DNA from 4 places in the Neobacillus sp. DZ-9 genome. Region 1 is predicted to be linked to each of the others. Evidence: predicted binding sites of a transcription regulator. Region 1 holds the regulator's gene; each other region holds the start of a gene.
The links. Region 1 encodes Rex, which represses fermentation and respiration genes when NADH is low (regulators of the CRP and FNR family bind a similar motif). Its sites were predicted from a motif close to TTGTGAAATATTTCACAA; they were not measured.

Region 1 (5,543 bases):
TGGCAGCCCTGGCCAATTTTCACCTGATTGCCCCTAACAATATCTGCCGTTGTATTTTCGAGAAAAATGTCATCTCCTTCAATTACTTTCACTTTAAGCGTCCCAACCTCTTTTCCGAAGGGAAGAAGAGAGTTCTTTTTCTTTTTGACGGTTATTTTTCCCCCGCCAATTTCCTCCGCAGTGCTTTCACCGAAGCGCAGCCCTACCTTAATCGTATCCGCAGTTAATAATCCCTTGATTTCAAAACCGCCGCTCGAATCGAAAGTTTCATATTCCACATCACCATTAACTACGATGCTTCCTTTAATCGTTGCTTGATCGCCGAAAAGTCTCTCGCCCACTTCGAGCAGCCCATAGATTTTTATTTTTTTCAATTGCGCCCGGCTGCCGACTGCCATCGTTCCCATGATTAGCGTTTCTTCTGCTTCGATATTTCCTTTAACCTCTGCCTCCCCCAAAATTTTTACTGAACCAGTTTTAACATTTTCGACCGCTTCACTCGTTCCATATACATTAAAAGAGGAACATTCCACATCATTTACAATCGTCCCTTCGCCTCTAATGCTGATTTTATCGTAACGGCCGCCAGGGTAACTTCCTGAACCATTGATAATCAAGTTTGCGTCTTTTTTCATTTCCCTTCCCCCCTTATGCCTTTCTGATATCATTCACGACAGCATTTTTATCCTGTGAAAATTCGTCTGTGTACTCAACCACACCAATCTGACAGTTCGGTCCTATTCTGACCTGATTGCCCCGCACCACTTTGGCAATCGTATTTTCCAGGTCAATTTTGTCCCCTTCAATTAACTCCGTTTCTAGTTGCACTTTGAAAATTGGCTTTAATAAAGCGCCAATGAACGACCCTTTATGCTGCCTTACTGTTATTGTTTGCCCGCCTATCTCTTTTGCTTTGCATTCCCCATAAATCTTTATATCAACTTGATCTGCGTTTAGGAGCCCGCCTATCGTGAAGCGGTATTCTCCTTTAAAATACTCAGCCTCGCAGTCCCCCCCAACTGAAAGCATGCCTCGAAGTTTAATCTCCTCACATTTTACGCTCCCGCCCACCGAAGCTTTCCCAGAAACCCTTAAATTTTTCACATTCAGGTTCTGCTCAAATTTCGCAGTCCCGTCAACGGTCAACTTTTGACTCTCGAATGTTCCTTTAAACTTGGCATTCCCGTTCACTTTGGCCATATCTGCTGTAACATTTCCATTGACCGTCCCTAAGCCATTACATTCAAATTCATGACATTCCACATCATTGTTGATCGTCCCTCTACCATTCAATGTAACTAGGTTAAATTGTCCGCCGTTTGAAGAACCTAAGCCATTAATGGCCAAATCTCCTCTATTTTTCAATTCCATAAGGATTCTCCTTTATAATAATTTCGACTTAATTTCTTCTAAACAGGTCATTAAGGAAACCTGCACGACAATCTTCGTTCCCCTCTCAAAACGGATCTCTTCCGCATTACTCAGTAAGAGACACGATGACACACCTAGTTTGCGGGTAATCAGGAGTTCACAGCTTTTTTGCTTAATCAGCGCGACATTGTCCTTTAGCACCTGAAGCAGCATTTTCCCTTCATCCAAATTGATCTCCCCTGACTGCAACAGCTTCTCTAAAACATAAACTTCAAGCATTCTGGAAAAGTTAAAATTTGGGCTGCCTTGCTCATTTTCTAGGTAAAAATTCATTACTGCATTTGAAACAATGTTACGTTTTATTAATTCATCCTTATCTAACTGCAAATCGCTTAGGCTAGGAGAAAACATGTCTGCTAGTTCATCTAACGATAAATCTTCCTTCATCGTTTGAATTTTATTGATTCTTTCTAGGATTTTTTCCTTTGGAAAGAAGGTTTCCTGGCCGGTAAACGTGGATTTCCTTACAAACCATTCCTCCGGTATGAGGTCTTTTCGCTTCCATCTATACAGCTGTCCATAGGATATTCCCGCCAGCTCTAATAATTCCTTTTTCGAAATTAACTCCTCGCTCATGATTAAAACCCCTTTCTGTATATTAATGTAACATAACACTGTTACGTTGTAAAGATTCAAATAATTTGTCCTAAAAAAAGGGCCTTCCGCAAAATCTTGCGAAAAGCCCTTAACATTTTATTCCTCGATCTCATCTGATGGATTTGGATAATGCTTTAAAAAGTAAACCAGAGATTGCAGCTCGACAGCTAAATCAATGTGATGAACACGAATCGAGGAAGGAACATTTAATCTTGCCGGTGTGAAATTTAATATCCCTTTCACATTTGCCTTTGCAAGCCGGTCTGTAATCATTTGGGCGACCTGTGCAGGTACGGTTAAAATCGCCACTGATATTTGATGTTCGGTGATGACTCTCTCCAGCTCATCCAAATGATAAACCGGTACCTCGCGAATCGTCGTTCCCATTTTTCCAGGATCGACATCAAAAGCACATTCAATTTTCGTATTATTATTTTTCAAAAAATTATAGTTTAAAAAGGCTGTACCAAGGTTCCCCACCCCAATTAAGGCAACCTTTGTCAGTTCATCCTGGTCCAATGTTTTGCGGAAGAAGGTTAATAAGTAATTCACATTGTATCCATAGCCTTTTTTCCCTAAGGCTCCAAAATAGGAAAAATCCCTTCGGATTGTCGCCGAATCAACCTTAACCGCTTCACTTAATTCTGCTGATGAAACTCTTTGCTTGCCGGAAGAATGCAGGTTTTTTAAAAATCGATAATAAAGGGGCAGCCGTTTAGCTGTCGCCTGTGGTATTTTCATCGTTTCGTTACTCATAATCTCCCACACCCCATATAAATAGTTTTGTTAAACTAGTTCTGTTCTCTTATAATCTCCATTTTTACCGCCCGTTTTCTCTACTAAATAGGTCGGTCCGATGACCATGCCTTTATCAACAGCTTTACACATATCATAAACAGTTAATGCACAGGCAGACGCTGCTGTTAACGCTTCCATTTCTACACCTGTATTTCCTTTTGTTTTAACAGAAGCAGCTATATATAATTGATAGTTATCTCCGGCCTGTTCCCAAGAGAAAGAGATATTCACTCCCGTTAATGGAATAGGATGGCACATTGGAATGAGATCCCATGTCTTTTTCGCGGCCATCACGGCGGCAACCTGCGCTACAGCTAAGACATCGCCTTTTTTCATTTCATGATTCGTTATTTTTTCAAAAATTTCTCTGCTGACTGTAATGCTTGAATGAGCCAGAGCTGTGCGCGCCGTTTCTGGTTTATCACTGACGTCAACCATCTTTGCTCTGCCTTCTTCATTAAAATGAGTGAATTCTGCCATATAAACAATCCTCCGATTAAATCATACACTATTTTTCTTTTTATGTCTGTGAAACTTTGAACTATCGGTACATTTTTTTGTCCATTAGGTATTCTCATCTAGCGAACTGACATGCTTTATTGCCGGACCATTGGGAATACGGTAAACTATTGAGTAGTATAGAGGTGAATTTTATGATTTTATTACAGGTTAATCAACTACAAAAATATTATGGTGCTGACCTAATTTTATCGAATATAAAGCTGGAATTACAATCAAGAGACCGCGTTGCTCTTGTTGGCCGCAATGGTGCGGGCAAATCGACGTTACTGAAAATCATTGCCGGTCATCTGTCACATGATGGCGGGGAAATTATTAAACCGAAAGATGTGACCATCGGATATTTGGCACAGAATACGGGATTAGAATCCAATTTGTCTATCTGGGAAGAAATGCTGACTGTTTTTGAGGAACTTCGTCAGATGGAGAGATCGCTTCGCACGCTTGAAGAACAAATGGCTGATCCTACAATTTTCGAAGACTCAAGCCGGTACGAAAGAATTTTAAAAGAGTATGACGGGCTTCAAGTGAAATTTAAAGAGCAGGGCGGCTACCAATTCGAGGCGGATATTCGCTCTGTGCTTCATGGATTAAATTTTCATGATTCTAATGTGATGATTGCCAGTTTAAGCGGCGGTCAAAAAACCCGGCTTGCTTTAGGGAAACTGCTATTAACCAAACCTGACATTTTAATCTTGGACGAGCCGACCAACCACTTGGATATCGATACTCTCTCATGGCTGGAGCAATATCTCCAGGGTTATAATGGTGCAATATTAATTGTCTCCCACGACCGCTATTTTTTAGATAAAGTCGTCACGCAGGTGTATGAGGTTTCCCGGAAGCAGATTCAGCGGTTTACGGGCAATTACAGCTCATATCTAGATCAGAAAGCGGCTAATTATGAGCGTGACATGAAACTTTTTGAAAAGCAGCAGCAAGAAATTGCGAACCTCCAAGACTTTATTCAGCGTAATTTAGCCCGTGCCTCAACAACCAAACGAGCGCAAAGCCGGCGGAAAAAGCTTGAGAAAATGGAGGTCATGGATCGTCCATTAGGGGATGAAAAGTCTGCTTCGTTCTCATTTGAAATTGAGCGGCAGAGTGGTAATGATGTTCTTATGGTAGATTCGCTTGCCGTTGGATACGACAGTGATGTGATTTCTGAGCGGATTTCTTTTCGGGCCTTTAAAGGTGAAAGTATAGCTCTTGTTGGTCCAAATGGAATCGGCAAATCAACGCTCTTAAAAACGATCATTAAAAAGCTGCCAGCATTGGACGGGACGATTCACTACGGGACAAACCTCTCAATTGGCTACTATGACCAGGAGCAGGCGGAGTTAAAATCAAACAAACGTGTCCTTAATGAATTATGGGATGATTACCCGTCGAAAAATGAAAAAGAAATTCGGACGGTGCTAGGCAATTTCTTATTTTCCGGTGATGACGTACTGAAAACGGTCTCGACATTAAGCGGGGGTGAGAAGGCGCGGCTTGCCCTCGCGAAACTGATGCTCGAGAAAGCGAATGTTTTAATCTTGGACGAGCCAACAAACCATCTTGACTTAGATAGTAAAGAAATTCTTGAGAATGCCTTAATCGATTACCCTGGCACGATTTTGTTTGTATCGCACGACCGCTATTTCATTAATCGCATCGCAACAAAGGTGTTGGAGTTAAGCCGTGAGGGCAGCTGTGAATATCTTGGGGATTATGATTATTATTTAGAAAAAAAGCTGGAACAGGAAGAACTGGCTGCATTAGCCCTTGCCGATTCTGTTAAAAAGGTTCAGATTGATACTTCAGAAAAAAATAGTTATCAACAGGACAAAGAAAGCAAAAAACTAGAGCGGCAACGTAAACGGAAATTAGAAGAGATTGAATTAAGGATTGCTGAGCTTGAAGAGGAAATTCAGGATTGTGAAGAGCTGTTATGTAAGCCGGATATTTTTCAGAATCACGAAAAGGTTTTGGAAATTAACATAAAAAGTGAAAAAGCCAAGACTGAGCTCGAGCAATTGATGGAAGAATGGGCGGAGCTGGCGGAATAAATATAAAGCGAATGTTAGTAAAAGTAAAAACCGGGCTGAAATAAGTCCGGTCTTTTTTTATTTTATCAACAACCCATTTTCAAATCACGCTTTTTCCACAACCTTATGCACAATTCAAATGGTATATTTGCAAATAATGACTTCAGT
Region 2 (5,543 bases), on a different contig from region 1:
CGAAACGTATAGGAGGCAGGTTACTGACAGAAATTTAGAAAAGCATGTTGCTTTTATTGGCTTTATTTCGGATGAAGAAAGAAATTTCCTAATCTCTGGTTGTGAATTAGCGGTTTTTCCAAGCTTGTATGAACCTTTTGGAATTGTTGCACTAGAAACAATGATTCTCGGAAAACCAACAATTGTTTCTAAAACAGGAGGAATTAAGGGCATTGTTAAACATCTGCAAACAGGAATGCTGATGGTTCCTGGAAATGCAGAGAGCTTACTCGAGCAAATTGATTTTCTTATTAGTAACCCTCAAAAAGCTGATGAAATTGGACGGAAAGGAAGGCAGGTTGTTAATAGCTTGTATGGGTGGAAAAGAATCGCTTCCGAAACAAGCAGAGTCATGGAAGATATGTTATTAAACAAACGGGTTCATGAACAAAATTAATTAGTACCACCAAATAATTTATAAAAGGTGTATGCGATATGAACTTAACTGATTCACAAAAAAATAAACCGTTTCTTGAACGTCAAGCTTCCATTGAATTTCTTCAGTTTATTCCCGGGATTTGGGTAAATGGAAAATATTATTGGCTTCATAATTGTGCAGAAAAGGTAATTTTTGATGAAGAATTGATTGTAAAAGTAAAAAATGAACCGATTCATTCAAAAATTCGTTTTTCAAGTGTATATGTAAGTAATCACAGTAATCATAAAAAAGAGATCAAAGTCTTAGCAATGCACCATTATGCAAATATCAAACAGGACAATTTAACTTTTGTGTCGCCGACGGATAATAGAATTTTTCATGTTGCAGATAATGGTGTTTTTCTGGTTAACTCTAAATTCGAGGGATATGGTATGAAAGAATATACTACCATCCCACAATGGTCAGCGTATACGGATCAAATTTGGAGTTCATTGCATAAAGGCAGCCTAAAATATCAGCCGATGGCTGGTGGACCTGCTGCTAGTATTTTCACCATTAACATGTCATTGGATCAGCATGAGACGAAAAAAATGAATACTTGGACAATTGCCGGAACGAGCAAAAATGAATTGATTTCAATGGAGCAAGGACTTTTAAAAAACACACTAGCATTTCCTTTTGAAAAATGATATTATAGAAAAGTCGTATGAACGAACTAGCTTAATCGTTTGGAGGGAAATAACATGCGTGTTAATATTACGTTAGCTTGCACTGAGTGTGGAGACCGTAACTATATTTCAACAAAAAATAAACGTAACAACCCAGATCGTCTTGAGCTTAAGAAATATTGCCCAAGAGAAAAGCGCACAACAGCACACCGTGAAACAAAATAAGCAGTAGGGCTTCCTGCTGCTTTTTTTGTTGTCTAAAAATGGAGGTCACTATTAATGAATGATAAAAACTACCTTCGTAATCAAATGAAAGAAACACTTTCAAAGCTTTCAAAACCCATTTACGAGGAATATTCTTATAAAATTGCCAGCAGGTTATTTAATGAGGACGATTGGAAGCAAGCAAACGTGATTGGAATCACTGTTTCAAAACGGCCAGAGGTCGATACATATCAAATTATTCGAAAAGCTTGGGAAGAAGGAAAAACGGTTGTAGTTCCTAAGTGTTACCCGAAGGAAAAAAGGTTATCATTTCGAACCTTAACTCAATTTTCGCAGTTAGAATCCGTGTTTTATGGCTTATACGAACCCATTGTCGAATTAACAGCCGAGGTGAATCCTGCCGATATTGACCTTTTAATTGTTCCTGGATTGGCTTTCACAATAGAAGGGTTCCGCTTGGGCTTTGGCGGCGGCTATTATGATCGCTTTTTAACAAAGTTTCATGGTAAAACTTTATCACTTGCCTTTAATGAGCAAACGATTCACCAATTTCATGTCGAGGAGCATGATATTCCTGTTTCGAAAATTGTTACTGTCGAAGGAGTCATTCAAATAACATAATGGCGGCAATATTGATAATGGGGGTGATCCTTATTTCCGGTTCATCGGGATATTTACTTAATTCCTTAACCAAGTCAGGAGCGATTGGGGCAATTTTGACTGGACTTGCAGTTTATATTGGTTTTGGTATAAAGGGGCTGTTCCTGTTAGGGACTTTTTTTGCCACTTCAAGCCTTTGGTCAAAATATAAAAGTGCAGCTAAAGTTTCCATTGAGGAAAAATTAGCAAAAGGTGCGACGAGGGATTGGCGTCAGGTTGCAGCAAATGGAGGGGCCGCCGCCATTTTTAGTATCATTTATTTTTTCCTAAATGATAGTCTTTGGTTAATTGGTTTTTGTGTCGCTCTTGCAAGTGCTAATTCGGATACATGGGCTTCTGAGATAGGAAGTTTAAGCCGAAATAATCCAATATACATACGAACCTTTAAGCGAATTGAAAAAGGGACCTCTGGGGCAATCAGTTTATTAGGAAGTGCAGCAGCAATAAGCGGGTCACTTTTGATTGCTCTCTTTACTATGATGTTATTTCATATGCCTGTCTACGAGAGTTTGATTATATTTTTGTTTGGATATTTAGGGAATGTCATTGATACTTTAATTGGTGCCTATTATCAACAAGAATATAGATGTGTTAACTGTGGAATTCATACTGAAAAAATGGTTCACTGTGGTAAGCCATCTACCCGCATTAAAGGGGTATCCTTTGTGGATAATGATATGGTTAATTTTCTTTCCGGTTTAATAGCCGCAATCTTAGCGATTTGGGTCATCCATCTTTCTTTATAATTGTTAACAAAATTGTTAAAGAGATAACGGTTTCATTTGATTTTTACAGTAAAAAAAGATTGTAAATTGATATACAATCTAAGTGTAAACAAAATATCCGAACCGATTTGTAAGGAGGAATTTTTATGTTAAATCGTGTAAATAGAGTGGCTCTTATTGGGACAGGGTTTGTGGGCTCAAGTTACGCATTTGCTTTATTAAATCAAGGCATTACTGAAGAGCTTGTTTTAATCGACTTAAATAAAAATAAGGCAGAAGGTGATGCAATGGATTTAAATCATGGCTTACCCTTTGCACCTTCTCGAACAAAAATCTGGTACGGCGGCTATGAAGATTGCGGGCAGGCAGATCTTGTAGTCATTACTGCGGGTGCTAATCAAAAGCCAGGGGAAACCCGCCTTGACCTGGTTGAGAAAAATACAAGAATTTTTAAGGGGATTGTTGAAGAAATTATGTCTTCGGGTTTTGATGGTATTTTTCTAGTGGCAACCAATCCGGTGGATATTTTAACTTATGCTGTTTGGAAGTATTCCGGGCTTCCAAAAGAACGGGTGATTGGCTCAGGTACGATCTTAGATACAGCTCGTTTTCGCTTTTTACTTGGAGATTATTTTGACGTTGATACTAGAAATGTCCACGCTTATATTATTGGCGAGCACGGTGATACAGAACTGCCAGTTTGGAGTCACGCCGATATTGCAGGTACTTCGATCTCTGAATGGACAAAAAATAAAGAAGGATTCAATCAAGAAGAACTTGATAAAATCTTTTTAAATGTACGGGATGCAGCCTATCATATCATTGAGCGAAAAGGGGCTACCTATTATGGCATTGCCATGGGCTTAGTAAGATTGACGAAGGCAGTATTACAAAATGAAAATTCTGTTCTAACTGTTTCCGCATATTTAGATGGTGAATATGGTCAAAAGGATATATACATTGGAGTACCTGCTGTGGTAAACCGTAACGGCATTAGGCAGATTGTTCAGCTTGATTTAAATGATGATGAAAAAGAGAAATTTACACATTCTGTAAATGTATTAAAGAAAACAATGGAACCTGTTTTTAAAAATATTTAATGGTTTAGAATTGGATAAAAAAGTTATCATCTTCACAGAATAATAGCAGGAGGGATGATAATGTCTCGAATGTTAACATCAATTTTAATGATAGGGTCAATTGGTTATTTTGTATTTCGTTACCGTTATCGTTTGATTAATGTCTTGCTAGGTTCTAGCTGGATGCGGAGAATTGCGGTGGGTTCCATAATGAGTTTGCCAGGTGTGAAACGAAAAATGATGCAATCTGTATTAGGAGGAGGACCATCTGAATGGTGAAAACCACAGATGGTTTTTTTTATATTAATGTACCGTGTTCAATTCGTTTATAATGAAGAAAAAGAGGTTAATAGAAAGTTGATGAGAAATGAATTATAAAGAGGGTTACATATTCTGGGAGTTGGCCTATGCGTTAATAGCAGACCATGGCTACAGAATTATTCAATTATTTGAGAATCAAAAAGAGCTCTGGCTTGAAAAATTAGAAAATAAACATGCCCCAATTATTAGAATGCTCCTTCATGATTTAGATTGGAGCAATGCGATGCAAAGAGATATCGAGTTTACCGCAGCGAATGGGGAAAGAGTCCGGAAGCAAATTGGTCGTCATGAATTACTTGTAGTAAACATTTATGTCAGTCAATATCCACCTGTAGATGATTATCAATACCGTCTTTCAACTCCATATGTGAATTCAGAGGCCAAAAAAACGACAGTTCGTTCGATATTATTAGCAAAGGATGCATATGACTCAGGGTTCCAGCAAATTTCCGCTTTGCTGCAAAAAGACGTTCAATTTCCAATTAAAAATGAAATAACAGAAATAGAAATTGAAGCGCTTAAGAAAACAGCTTTTGGGCTTGCCGTTCAAAAGGTGAATTCAGAAAAGGCACTTTTCATGCAAGGGAAGCCATTTATTACTTATATTTTACTTATTATGCAAATTGCGGTTTTTCTCTGGCTTCAACTGCATGGTGGAAGTACAAATACTGCAACACTTATTAAATATGGAGCAAAAATGAACCAACTAATATACGAAGGGGAATGGTGGAGGTTTATTACTCCCGTATTTCTTCATATTGGATTTGTTCATTTGGCCATGAATTCTCTTGCATTGTATTTTCTTGGAACGACAGTGGAACGGATATTTGGCAATGTTCGTTTTTTATTAATTTATTTGTTTGCTGGAGTTACTGGTGTTATTGCCAGTTTTATATTCAGTTATAATTTATCAGCAGGGGCAAGTGGTGCTATTTTTGGCTGTTTTGGGGCATTGCTCTATTTCGGGGTAAACTATCCTAAATTATTCTTCCGGACCATGGGATTTAATATAATTTTTGTACTGGCAATCAATCTCATGTTTGGGTTCTCTTCCTCAGGAATTGATAATGCCGGGCATTTAGGAGGGCTGTTTGGAGGATTCCTTGCTGCAGGGATTGTACATTTACCTAAAAAATGGAAGCCGAGATTGCAAATATTCATTTTCATTATTTCAGCTATTGTTTTATGGGTGTCGTTATATTATGGATTTAGCAATTCTTCAAAGGCCATTGGTGAAAAATCAGCTATTTCGATGGCACAAGAGTATATTCATCAAGAAAAGTATAATCAGGCATATGATACATTGAAGAATTTCGAAGAGACGGCAGCCAATCCTTCTGAAAAATTATATTTAATCTTATCCTTCGTTGAATATAAGGAAAAGTTGTTTCCGTTTGCAAAAAATCATTTGCAAACGGTGTTAAAACTACAACCAAATACAGCTGCA
Region 3 (5,543 bases), on a different contig from region 1:
ATGAATTTAACCGCTATGACTATATTCCATTAGGAGTTGGAATCATCATTTCTCCTTGGAACTTCCCATTAGCGATTATGGCTGGAACAACTGTCGCTGCAATCGTTTCTGGTAATACAGTTCTTTTAAAACCAGCATCTACAACGCCAATTGTGGCTGCTAAATTCGTGGAAGTTATGGAAGAAGCCGGTCTTCCTAAAGGCGTGCTAAACTTTGTGCCAGGAAGCGGCGCTGAAGTAGGCGATTACTTAGTTGACCATAAAGATACTCGTTTCATCAGCTTCACAGGTTCACGTGATGTAGGACTTCGCATTTTCGATCGTTCTTCAAAAGTGAATCCTGGTCAAGTATGGATGAAGCGTCTAATTGCGGAAATGGGCGGTAAAGATACGATCGTTGTTGATTCTGAAGCTGATTTAGAGCTTGCAGCACAATCTATCGTTGCTGGCGCATTTGGTTTCTCTGGCCAAAAATGTTCTGCATGTTCTCGTGCAGTTATCGTTGAAGATGTTTACGATACAGTTTTAAATCGCGTTGTTGAGTTAACGAACCAATTAACTATTGGAGATCCAACTGAGCAGGGCTCTTACGTGGGTCCAGTTATCGACAATAGTGCGTTCAAAAAGATTATGGAATATGTTGAAATTGGTAAGCAGGAAGGTAAGTTAATGGCCGGCGGCGAAGGAGATGACTCTAAAGGTTACTTCATTAAGCCAACTGTTATTGCGGACCTTGCTCCAGATGCCCGAATTATGCAGGAAGAAATCTTTGGCCCAGTTGTTGGTTTCACTAAAGCGAAGGATTTCACTGAAGCGATTGAAATTGCCAATAACACTGAGTATGGCTTAACTGGTGCCGTTATCACGAAAAATCGTGCCCACTTAGAGCAAGCTCGTGAAGATTTCCATGTTGGTAACCTGTACTTCAACCGTTCATGTACAGGCGCAATCGTTGGCTATCAGCCATTCGGCGGCTTCAACATGTCAGGAACTGACTCAAAAGCAGGCGGGCCTGATTACCTATTGCTTCACATGCAAGCTAAAACTACTTCTGAAATGTATTAAGAAATATGAAACCTCTTCTCAAGATTTGAGAAGAGGTTTTTTACTTTGGTGTCGATGAAGGACAAAATCTCAAAAAAAAAATAGTGAAATGTCTTTCATAAGCTGTATGAAGGACAATATCTTCTTAATAAACTATAGAAATGTCCTTCATACAAAATCAAGGAACCTTCACCACAAATGGTACCGTGAAAACTTTCCCGTCTTGTTGAAATTGTCCCCAGATTTTATAGATTCCCTTTTCAGGAAAAATGGTCATAAACGTAACCTTTGGTCCATTCCCTTCCATTGTCATAGGATGAATGTGCAAGTATTTTTGGGCATCGCCGCTTATCGCAACAGCATGTCCCATTGCCCCTAAATAGGGCTCCAGAGTTTTAATCGGTTTATTGTTTTGGGCATCACGTATGGTGAAAGTCATATGCGAAGTTTTTCCGGCGATCAGATTTTCAAACGAAAGGGATACTTTTTTACCTTCCACCACCTTCGTTAGCTTTTTATCAGCGACGAGAGGCACTTCCTTTGCTGAGGTCCCCTCAACCTGTAGCCAGTGACTTTCCATACTTGGGTCAACACCGCCTTTAGGGGTAAATTCGGAGATGAGTTTGTAATCCCCCCCAGCCGGAAAATCCGTTTTAAAAAAGAATTCCCCTTTTCCTTTATATTCTGGATGAATATGTGAAAAATAAGATAGATCCTTGCTAACAATAAATAAATGCATTTTTTTCTCATGAACAGTATCAAAGGATTCAATCGGTTTATTGGACTTGTCCATGATCAATATTGAAACCGGAATATCTTCGTTTGCTTTCGGATGTTCTGAGATTTTCCATTCAGAATTTGTTGGCACCACGTCTGTTGGCACAGCACTCATTTGATGGTCCATTGTAGGCTTTGGTACTTTTAAGGGATTACATGCCGATAAAATAATCGTAGATAAGAGACAGAATGTAATCATATAATATCTCAAGGTCATTCTCCTTTCGCAGTTGTCCATTCTACTAAATATACATTCCCTATTTCCACCAATGCAAGGATTATTTGACAACAAACAAGTGGCCTATAGTAAAAATAATGTTAATATAAAGAAGTCACAATAATATTGAAACAATTTAAAGGAATAATTCGTCATTAAATTAGAAGTAATTATTAATGGAGGAACTGGCCAAGTGATACCGTTCTATTTGTTACATGTTACAGCGGTTGCACATAGTGAAAATTTACTTTGGACCTTTTTACTATGCAATGTTTTTGTTGTCAGCTCTGGAATTGTCTTTATGTATAGGCTATTTACACAAAAGAAGGTGCGGATCGCGGGAATTGCGTTTGGAATTGCCATAGTGATTAATTATGTCCTCATCGCGATATACGGGGACATATTTGATTTACTTGGCTAGGCGAAGGGAGAAGGTATATATGAAATATTATCGTTTGTGGGTAATTGCCTTTTTATTAAAATTCATTGGTTCCGCTTGGGATGCCTCCTATCATTTTAAATATTTATTCGAAGAATACTCCATACCCCATATTGTTAATACATTAGGTTTTGCCCTAGGAGCAATTTTGCTCTTCCAAGAGTGGCGGCAGACGAAGCACATGGATCGCTTTTCTAGAAACCTCATTACCATTGGCTATGCGTTATTTTTAATTGGGATTCCCTTAGATTTTACTTATCATATTGCCTACGGCATTGATTTAACAACATGGAGTCCGACCCATTTTATTTATTACATTGCCACCGATATAATGATCTTTGGAGTTTGGCGGGGATATTTTATTTTTAGCCGGGACGTGAAACCTACATGGAAGTCGATGCACACGTGGTTTGCGATGTTTCTCCTTGAATGTTTTATGTTTCCGAACATGCAGCAGGAAAATGGGGCGATTTCCTATAATCAGTACATCCATGGAAAATCGATTGCCTCAAAAGAAATATTAGATCTAATATCGGATCCAGCCTCCCAAATTTTTGGCGGCATTCCGGAATGGGTGTATCCGATTTATTCTGTGATAATGGTAGCTGCCTTAACGGTTATCATTATTAGGATTTACCGCGATTTTTCCATTCCTGTGGCGGCTGCAGCACTGTATATCCTGCTTAGATTTGTGGGGAAAACGATCTTTTTCGCCGTCGGCTACCCAACTTCGTATGTCCCGATTACGATTATATTAATTCCGCTTTGCTTTTTCATTTTTAAAAAGACCAACTGGGTTGCAGGGCTAACGGGGAGTTTAGCTTACTTTCTTGTCTTGTTTGCGATAAATAGATCCGGCATTCTGATCACACCGCCATTGGTAATGTGGGAACTTGTCCCGGTTGCTATAATTGGCACACTTGTCCCGGTTCTTAATTCCCAAATAAAGCGAATACAACTTTGCCATAAAAATAAACAACCAGCTTAAATAAGGGTGCCCCGTGGGCACCCTCTTCTAGTTTAGCGGGACGCTTTTTATCACGAAGGCTTGGGTTTTTGACAATTATGTGAAATCATTCACAAAGGTGGATGAAAAGTGACGAACGTCACAAGTTTAAAGCAGTAAGGTAATTACAATATAGCTATAGAGAAAAACGTAATTAATAAATAGGGAGAGACCCAATATGAAAAAATTAGTGATGATCGGTAACGGAATGGCAGGAGTCAGAACTATTGAAGACATTCTCAAACTAGCTCCAGAACAATTAGAAATTACCATTTTTGGACAGGAACCACATCCAAACTATAACCGTATTAAATTATCAAATATCCTTCAAGGCGACACTAGCTTTGATGAAATCATTATCAATCCATTAAATTGGTATAAGGAAAATAATATTCAATTATTTACGGGTGAAGCGATAGTCAAAATCGATGTGGAAGGAAAACGAGTCATCAGTGACCAAGGCCGTGAAGTGGACTTTGATGAATTAATAATTGCGACTGGTTCGAATTCTTTTATTCTGCCAATCCCAGGTGCTGACAAAATCGGTGTGACCGGTTTCCGTGATATCCATGATTGTGAAATGATGATCAAATCAGCAAAGCAATACAAAAAAGCCGTCGTAATCGGCGGCGGGCTACTCGGACTTGAGGCAGCGCGAGGACTCTTAAACCTTGGAATGGAAGTGGATGTTGTCCACTTGATGCCGCACTTAATGGAACGCCAATTAGATCCAATTGCCTCATCGCTATTGAAAGCAGAACTGGAATCGCAGGGCATGAACTTTTTAATGGGAAAAGAAACTGTCGAAATCCTTGGCGACGAACACGTAACAGGCCTGCGTTTTAAAGATGGCTTTGAAGTGGAAGCGGACCTCGTGGTCATGGCCATTGGAATTAAGTCTAATAGCGAAGTAGCAAAAAGCAGTGGAATTTATGTTAACCGCGGCATTGTCGTTAATGATTTTATGGAAACAAGTGTACCAAGTGTTTACGCTGTTGGTGAATGTGCAGAACATAGAGAAATTGTTTATGGCTTGGTTGCGCCATTATACGAACAAGGCAAAGTGCTTGCAAACCGTATTTGTGGGGTAAATGCAGAACCTTACACAGGATCGGTTACCGGAACACAGCTGAAGGTTGCGGGAGTTGACCTGTTCTCAGCTGGAGAAATTTTTGATGATGGCAGAACCAAATCCATTATGGTTTACAACGAATTTGATGGAATCTATAAACGTGTCTTAACAAGAAATAATAGGATAATCGGTATTGTAATGTACGGCGACACAAAAGAAAGTACAAAACTATTCCGCATGATGACGAAAAAAGAAGATATTAGCGGTGTTTCGATATTTCAAACTGACTGCAGCGCTGAGGCAGGCGGCGATGTAGCCTCCATGCCAAATGATGAACTTGTGTGCGGCTGTAACGGAGTCACAAAGGGTGCGATTGTAGAGGCAATTAAAACACAAGGCTTGACTACACTTGATCAAGTAAGCCATTGCACGAATGCCGGACGTTCTTGCGGCCGCTGTAAACCGATGGTCAGCCAAATTCTTGCCCATACGCTTGGTGATCAATTTGATGCAGCAATGGCCACAAAGACTAGTATTTGTGGCTGTACAACATTAAGCCGCGAGGAATTGGTCGAAGAAATCAAAGTCAAGGGCTTAACAAGCGTGAAAGAAGTCATGAACGTTCTCGAATGGAACAATGAAGAAGGCTGTACAAAATGCCGTCCAGCGATTAACTACTATCTCGGTATGATTTACATGGATGAATATAAGGATGAACGCGATTCCCGTCTTGTTAATGAAAAAATGCATGCGAATATCCAAAAGGATGGAACTTATTCTGTTGTTCCAAGAATGTATGGCGGGGTGACCACTGCAGCCGATTTGAAAAAAATTGCAGAAGTTGCTGAAAAATATAACGTTCCACTTGTAAAATTAACAGGAGGACAGCGGATTGGATTATTCGGTGTCAAAAAAGAAGACCTGCCAGGTATGTGGGAAGAGCTCGATATGCCTTCTGGATATGCATACGGAAAAACGCTTCGTACGGT
Region 4 (5,543 bases), on a different contig from region 1:
AAACATCTCGCCAGTCGTCCAATACCAGGCCGAAACCGAGGAAAGTGTCAAAATCATTGGCGGCCAAGAAGTGCGAAAGTATTTTGATAATCAAAATGAACGATTAACCGGAAAGGGGATCAAGGTTGGCGTCATCGATACCGGCGTCGATTATACGCACCCCGACCTGCAGCGAAATTATGCTGGCGGTCACGACCTCGTCGACAATGACCGCGACCCAATGGAAACCAAAGCCATTGGCAGAGCGACTATCCATGGCACCCATGTTGCCGGAATCATTGCCGCAAATGGAAAAATTAAAGGCGTCGCGCCCGAGGCAAAGATTGTCGCTTACCGCGCGCTCGGTCCGGGCGGCGGCGGAACAACAGAGCAGGTGCTCGCGGCCATCGAACAGGCGATCAAAGACAAGGTCGATATCGTGAACCTTTCACTCGGGAACGATATCAACGGCCCCGACCTTCCGATAAGTCTGGCACTTAACCGAGCAGTTGATAAAGGTATCGTTGCCGTGGCGGCTTCCGGCAATTCCGGGCCGAATGTGTGGACAGTCGGTTCACCAGGTACCGCCTCAAAAGCCATCTCCGTCGGCGCCTCGACACCGACGATGAAAATCCCGAAACTATTAATAGAAGGAAACCGGGATAAATTCCGGATTCAGCCGCTCGAAGGCTCGGCTGAATGGAATCTGGACCGGTCAACAGAATTAGTCGATGGCGGCATTGGACGGCCGCAGGACCTTCAAAACGTCCAAGGCAAAATTGCACTGATCAAAAGAGGCACAATAACGTTCAGCGAAAAGGCGGAAAACGCCCGTAAAGCCGGGGCAAGGGCAGTGTTAATCTACAATAATATGAGCGGCAGCTTCATGGGCAACTTGGAACCTCCGCTGACCATCCCGGTCGGAGCACTCGCGAAGGGTGACGGAGTCTTTTTGAAAAAAGAATTAAGTAAACGAAGGATCCAAGCGAGGCTTGAGGTCAAGGAGGAAGTGGACCGGCTCGCGGACTTTAGCTCGCGGGGGCCGGTGACAGGGACGTGGGAGATTAAGCCAGACCTTCTTGCGCCGGGGGTGGCGATTAATTCGACGATTCCGGGCGGATACTTGAGCCTTCAGGGGACGAGTATGGCGGCGCCGCATGTGGCCGGTGCGTGTGCCTTGATTAAGCAGGCGCACCCGGACTGGACGCCAGAGCAAATTAAGGCGGCTTTGATGAATACGGCTAAGCCATTAACGAAAGCGGCCGCCTTTTATCGCACATACGAACAAGGGGCTGGACGGATTCAGGTGGATGAGGCGGTTAAGACGGAATCGCTCGTCACACCGAGCTCGCTTCATTTTGGCAAGTTCAATGCAGAGGATGTTCATAAGTCCATCCTTAGAATAGAGAACACAAGCAGCCGAACCATCCGGTACACGTTTGACATCCCGCACCATGTCGACGGGCTCGAATGGCGGCTGCCGCTGGCGTTTACCTTAGAGCCGAAGCAAACCAAGGATGTCACGGTGGAGTTAACAGTGGACCCGGCTCTCTTCAAAGGAAAGGTTCAGGATGGATATTTGAGTCTACAGGCAGGGGCGGCCAAGGTTCGGATTCCCTATCTCTATGTACTTGAAGAACCAAATTACCCCCGGGTGATGGGCTTTGATTTTGGTGAGGGAGATAAGCCGGGACAGTATAAATATGAAGTGTATTTGCCGGGCGGCGCGGAGGAATTCGGGATTGCGCTATTTAACCCGGAGGATTACCGGTTCATTGGCTTCCTCGATACTGGTACCAATCTAAAAAAAGGACAGCTTCAAAAAGAGCTCACGGAAGAGCAGCTGCCGCCAAAGGGAACATACTTGGCCAAAATCTTTGCCAAAAAGTCCGGCAAAGAGGATTTTATGGAGGCGATGATCACCATCCCAAACTAGGAGTTATTTCCCGAAATTTCTGAAAACATTGTTCACAAAATAGACACAAAAAGGTCAAAAATTCTTCAATATTTACAATACAATGATAGTGGAAACTTTAATCCAAAATTTCCAAAAATCATGGGAAATTGTTTGTGGTATATTTCACGTAAAGTCATTGACTTTGATAAGTCGCTATTGTATGCTAACAAAGGGTGTAAAATGATAGGGTTTTCACATAATTGATACATTTTAGATGTATTAATTTACCTCTTACCCTCTTGACATTCTCTTGGAGTGAGGATCGATAGTATGCGTCAAAATAACCGCAACCCATTTCAAGCTATGGCTTTGATGTCCGCAATTGTCTCCCAGTTAGTTGGTTCCATTCTCATAGGTATATTTGCAGGAAGATGGCTGGATCGACATTGGGGTACCGAGCCCATTTTCTTAATAGTCGGATTGCTTCTAGGACTGGCAGCAGGAACGTATTCCATGCTGATTTCAATCCGCCATTTTTATTCAGGAGAAAAATAACGATGCCAGATTTTCGAAAGATGTACAACAGGCAAAAGAAATGGATTTTCTACTTGTTGTCCATTTATGTTCTTGGCTGGGGTTTCACCGAATACAAAACAGTGTTTCTTGGACTGATTCTAGGGACTGTGTTCAGTTTCCTGAATCTTTGGTTATTGGTGCGGAAGACTGAAAAGTTTGATAAAGCTGTTTCAGAAGGGAAGAAGGTACGCTCCCTGGGGTCGCTGCAAAGGATGGCGACAGCCGGAATCGCGGGCGTAATTGCTCTTCGATACCCTGAGTATTTCCACATCGCTTTTGTAGTGGTAGGACTAATGACATCCTATATTGTCATTATGATAGATTATTTTTACCATGCGTTGCATGTACATAAATAAAGGGAAGCGAGGTGAGTTTACATGCATCATGGAGCTCCTGAGTTTGAATTTATGGGCCTTTGGTTTAATGGTGCCAATATCCTGATGATTACAATTGCAAGTTTGGTTGTTTTTCTAATTGCCGTGCTTTCTACCCGCAGGCTTGCAATGAAACCAACAGGAATGCAGAATTTTTTAGAATGGGTGCTTGACTTTGTCAAGGGCATCATCAACAGCACAATGGATTGGAAGGAAGGCGGCAGATTCCACGTCCTAGGGCTGACAATTATCATGTATATTTTTGTTTCCAACATGTTAGGTTTGCCATTTTCAATCGTCATTGATGAGAAATTATGGTGGAAATCACCAACTGCAGATCCAGTCATAACCTTGACTTTAGCCTGTTTGGTGGTGGGGTTATCCCATTTCTACGGCGTCAAGCTAAAAGGCGCAAAGGGATATGGAGAAGGCTTCTTCCAGCCGATGAAATTCTTATTCCCGTTGAAAATCATTGAGGAATTTGCAAATACCTTAACACTTGGTCTGCGTCTTTACGGGAACATTTACGCTGGTGAATTACTACTTTCACTTTTGGCAGCAGGATTAGCCCATCAAGGTATCGCCGGTATGATAGCAGCAATACCGCTAACACTTGTATGGCAAGGTTTCTCTGTTTTCGTCGGCAGTATCCAAGCTTACATCTTCACTATGTTAACAATGGTTTATCTGTCCCATAAAGTCAGCCATGACCATTAATATATTAAATAATAAAAACTTATTCATACAATTTTAAGGAGGAACAAAATAATGAATCTTATAGCAGCAGCAATCGCAATCGGTTTAGCAGCAGTAGGTGCAGGTATCGGTAACGGTCTAATCGTAGGACGTACAGTAGAAGGTATCGCTCGTCAGCCACACGCTCGTGGTCTATTACAAACAACTATGTTCATCGGGGTAGCGTTAGTTGAAGCCCTTCCGATCATCGGTGTTGTAATTGCGTTCATGGTATTGAACCGATAAAATGACAAAAACTCCAGATGGCGAAGCTAGTAAAAACTTCGCCATTCATTTATGTCTGTTATTTTAAAATGGTTGTTTTACTATCGCTTTAGCGACTCTTGAAAGGAGTGAACCCGGGGTGTTAACGAACAGTCTAGTATTGGGGGCAGCAGCGGAAGCTGGCCACCATGTAAATTACGGAGATATTATTTTCCAGCTTATTATGTTTATCGTTTTGTTAGCATTGCTTAAAAAGTTTGCTTGGGGTCCTTTAATGGGCATTATGAAGCAGCGTGAAGAGCATGTTGTTAGCGAAATCTCTGCGGCTGAATCAAGCCGTGCGGAAGCGAAAAAGCTTTTAGAAGAGCAAAGAAGTCTTTTAAAAGAAGCGCGTGTAGAAGCACAAACCTTAATGGAAAATGCGCGCAAGCAAGGCGACCTTCAACGTGAAGAAATCGTTGTTGCGGCCCGCTCTGAAGCAGAACGCATTAAAGAAGCTGCCAAGCTTGAAATCGACCAGCAAAAAGAGAAAGCTGTTGCCGCTATCCGCGAGCAGGTTGCTTCTCTATCTGTTTTAATTGCTTCTAAAGTAATTGAAAAAGAATTGACGGCACAGGATCAAGACCAGCTGATTAACGAATATCTTAAAGAGGCAGGAGAAGGGCGATGAGCAACTCTATGGTAGCAAAACGCTACGCGTCAGCTCTTTTTCAAATTGCAAAAGAACAGCAGATTCTAAGTAACGTAGAAGAAGAACTTCGCGTAGTACGGGAAGTCTTGGATTACAATGCTGATTTAAAGGCTGTTCTAAAATCTTCAAAGCTTACAAATGAAAACAAAAAGGAAATCATCCGCAATGCGTTTTCAACTGTAAATGCTTATGTTTTAAATACGTTAATGATTTTAATCGATCGCCACCGCGAAGATGAAATCGTTGAAGTAGTAAACCAATTTATCGAGCTTGCAAATGAGGAAATGGGCATTGCAGAAGCAAAAGTCTACAGCATTCGTCCGCTGACAGATGTTGAAAGAGAAGCTGTTTCCACAACCTTTGCGGCTAAAATTGGCAAGAAGTCATTAAGAATTGAAAATATCGTAGATTCCGATTTGCTAGGCGGCATCAAGCTCCGCATCGGAAATCGTATATATGACGGCAGCTTGCGCGGCAAGTTGAACCGTTTAGAACGTAAATTGTTAAGCTAAGACGAAAAGCAGAAGCGACCGTTTAGCGACGTATGGACTGGAGCGCTTCGACTGAGATAAAGGAAACACGAAGAGCGTAGCTCGATGTTGACTTATCGTAGGGAGAAGAGCGAAGTACACTAGTCGCTGGGAGCTGGAGCTGGACATCACTCAAAGTCGAATGTAGCAAATAGAATAAGCAAAGATTTAGATAGGGGTGAAACTCATGAGCATCAAAGCTGAAGAAATCAGTGCCCTGATAAAGAAGCAGATTGAAAACTATCAGGCAGAAATTCAAGTTACTGATGTCGGTACAGTTATCTCCGTAGGTGACGGTATCGCTCGTGTTCATGGCCTCGACAATGTCATGGCTGGAGAACTTGTTGAATTTGCAAACGGCGTTATGGGTATGGCACAAAACCTTGAAGAAAATAACGTCGGTATCATTATCCTTGGACCTTTCACTGAAATCCGTGAGGGTGACGAGGTTCGTCGTACAGGACGCATCATGGAGGTTCCAGTTGGTGAGGAACTAATCGGACGCGTGGTAAACTCTCTTGGACAACCAATCGATG

Region 2: the regulator Rex is predicted to act here: its motif matches at 2,777-2,794, upstream of AC59HZ_RS02095 (L-lactate dehydrogenase).
Region 3: the regulator Rex is predicted to act here: its motif matches at 3,542-3,559, upstream of nirB (nitrite reductase large subunit NirB).
Region 4: the regulator Rex is predicted to act here: its motif matches at 2,048-2,065, upstream of AC59HZ_RS20170 (AtpZ/AtpI family protein).

What each region holds. Positions count from the first base shown of each region.
Region 1 covers NZ_JCAIOL010000021.1:3,881-9,423, reverse strand. Annotated here, with positions in the region: gene AC59HZ_RS29985 (cytoplasmic protein) at 1-635, opposite strand, end outside; gene AC59HZ_RS29980 (polymer-forming cytoskeletal protein) at 649-1,371, opposite strand; gene AC59HZ_RS29975 (YhbD family protein) at 1,384-2,007, opposite strand; gene AC59HZ_RS29970 (redox-sensing transcriptional repressor Rex) at 2,125-2,784, opposite strand; gene moaC (cyclic pyranopterin monophosphate synthase MoaC) at 2,815-3,306, opposite strand; gene AC59HZ_RS29960 (ABC-F family ATP-binding cassette domain-containing protein) at 3,480-5,396, shown strand.
Region 2 covers NZ_JCAIOL010000001.1:419,239-424,781, forward strand. Annotated here, with positions in the region: gene AC59HZ_RS02070 (glycosyltransferase family 4 protein) at 1-436, shown strand, start outside; gene AC59HZ_RS02075 (hypothetical protein) at 475-1,107, shown strand; gene rpmG (50S ribosomal protein L33) at 1,162-1,311, shown strand; gene AC59HZ_RS02085 (5-formyltetrahydrofolate cyclo-ligase) at 1,366-1,932, shown strand; gene AC59HZ_RS02090 (DUF92 domain-containing protein) at 1,932-2,717, shown strand; gene AC59HZ_RS02095 (L-lactate dehydrogenase) at 2,843-3,796, shown strand; gene yqgO (protein YqgO) at 3,857-4,054, shown strand; gene AC59HZ_RS02105 (rhomboid family intramembrane serine protease) at 4,143-5,543, shown strand, end outside.
Region 3 covers NZ_JCAIOL010000018.1:27,461-33,003, forward strand. Annotated here, with positions in the region: gene pruA (L-glutamate gamma-semialdehyde dehydrogenase) at 1-1,064, shown strand, start outside; gene AC59HZ_RS29180 (DUF8832 domain-containing protein) at 1,222-2,031, opposite strand; gene AC59HZ_RS29185 (hypothetical protein) at 2,246-2,458, shown strand; gene AC59HZ_RS29190 (hypothetical protein) at 2,478-3,464, shown strand; gene nirB (nitrite reductase large subunit NirB) at 3,661-5,543, shown strand, end outside.
Region 4 covers NZ_JCAIOL010000007.1:143,830-149,372, reverse strand. Annotated here, with positions in the region: gene AC59HZ_RS20175 (S8 family serine peptidase) at 1-1,915, shown strand, start outside; gene AC59HZ_RS20170 (AtpZ/AtpI family protein) at 2,207-2,431, shown strand; gene AC59HZ_RS20165 (ATP synthase subunit I) at 2,434-2,808, shown strand; gene atpB (F0F1 ATP synthase subunit A) at 2,830-3,543, shown strand; gene atpE (F0F1 ATP synthase subunit C) at 3,595-3,807, shown strand; gene AC59HZ_RS20150 (F0F1 ATP synthase subunit B) at 3,926-4,456, shown strand; gene AC59HZ_RS20145 (F0F1 ATP synthase subunit delta) at 4,453-4,989, shown strand; gene atpA (F0F1 ATP synthase subunit alpha) at 5,195-5,543, shown strand, end outside.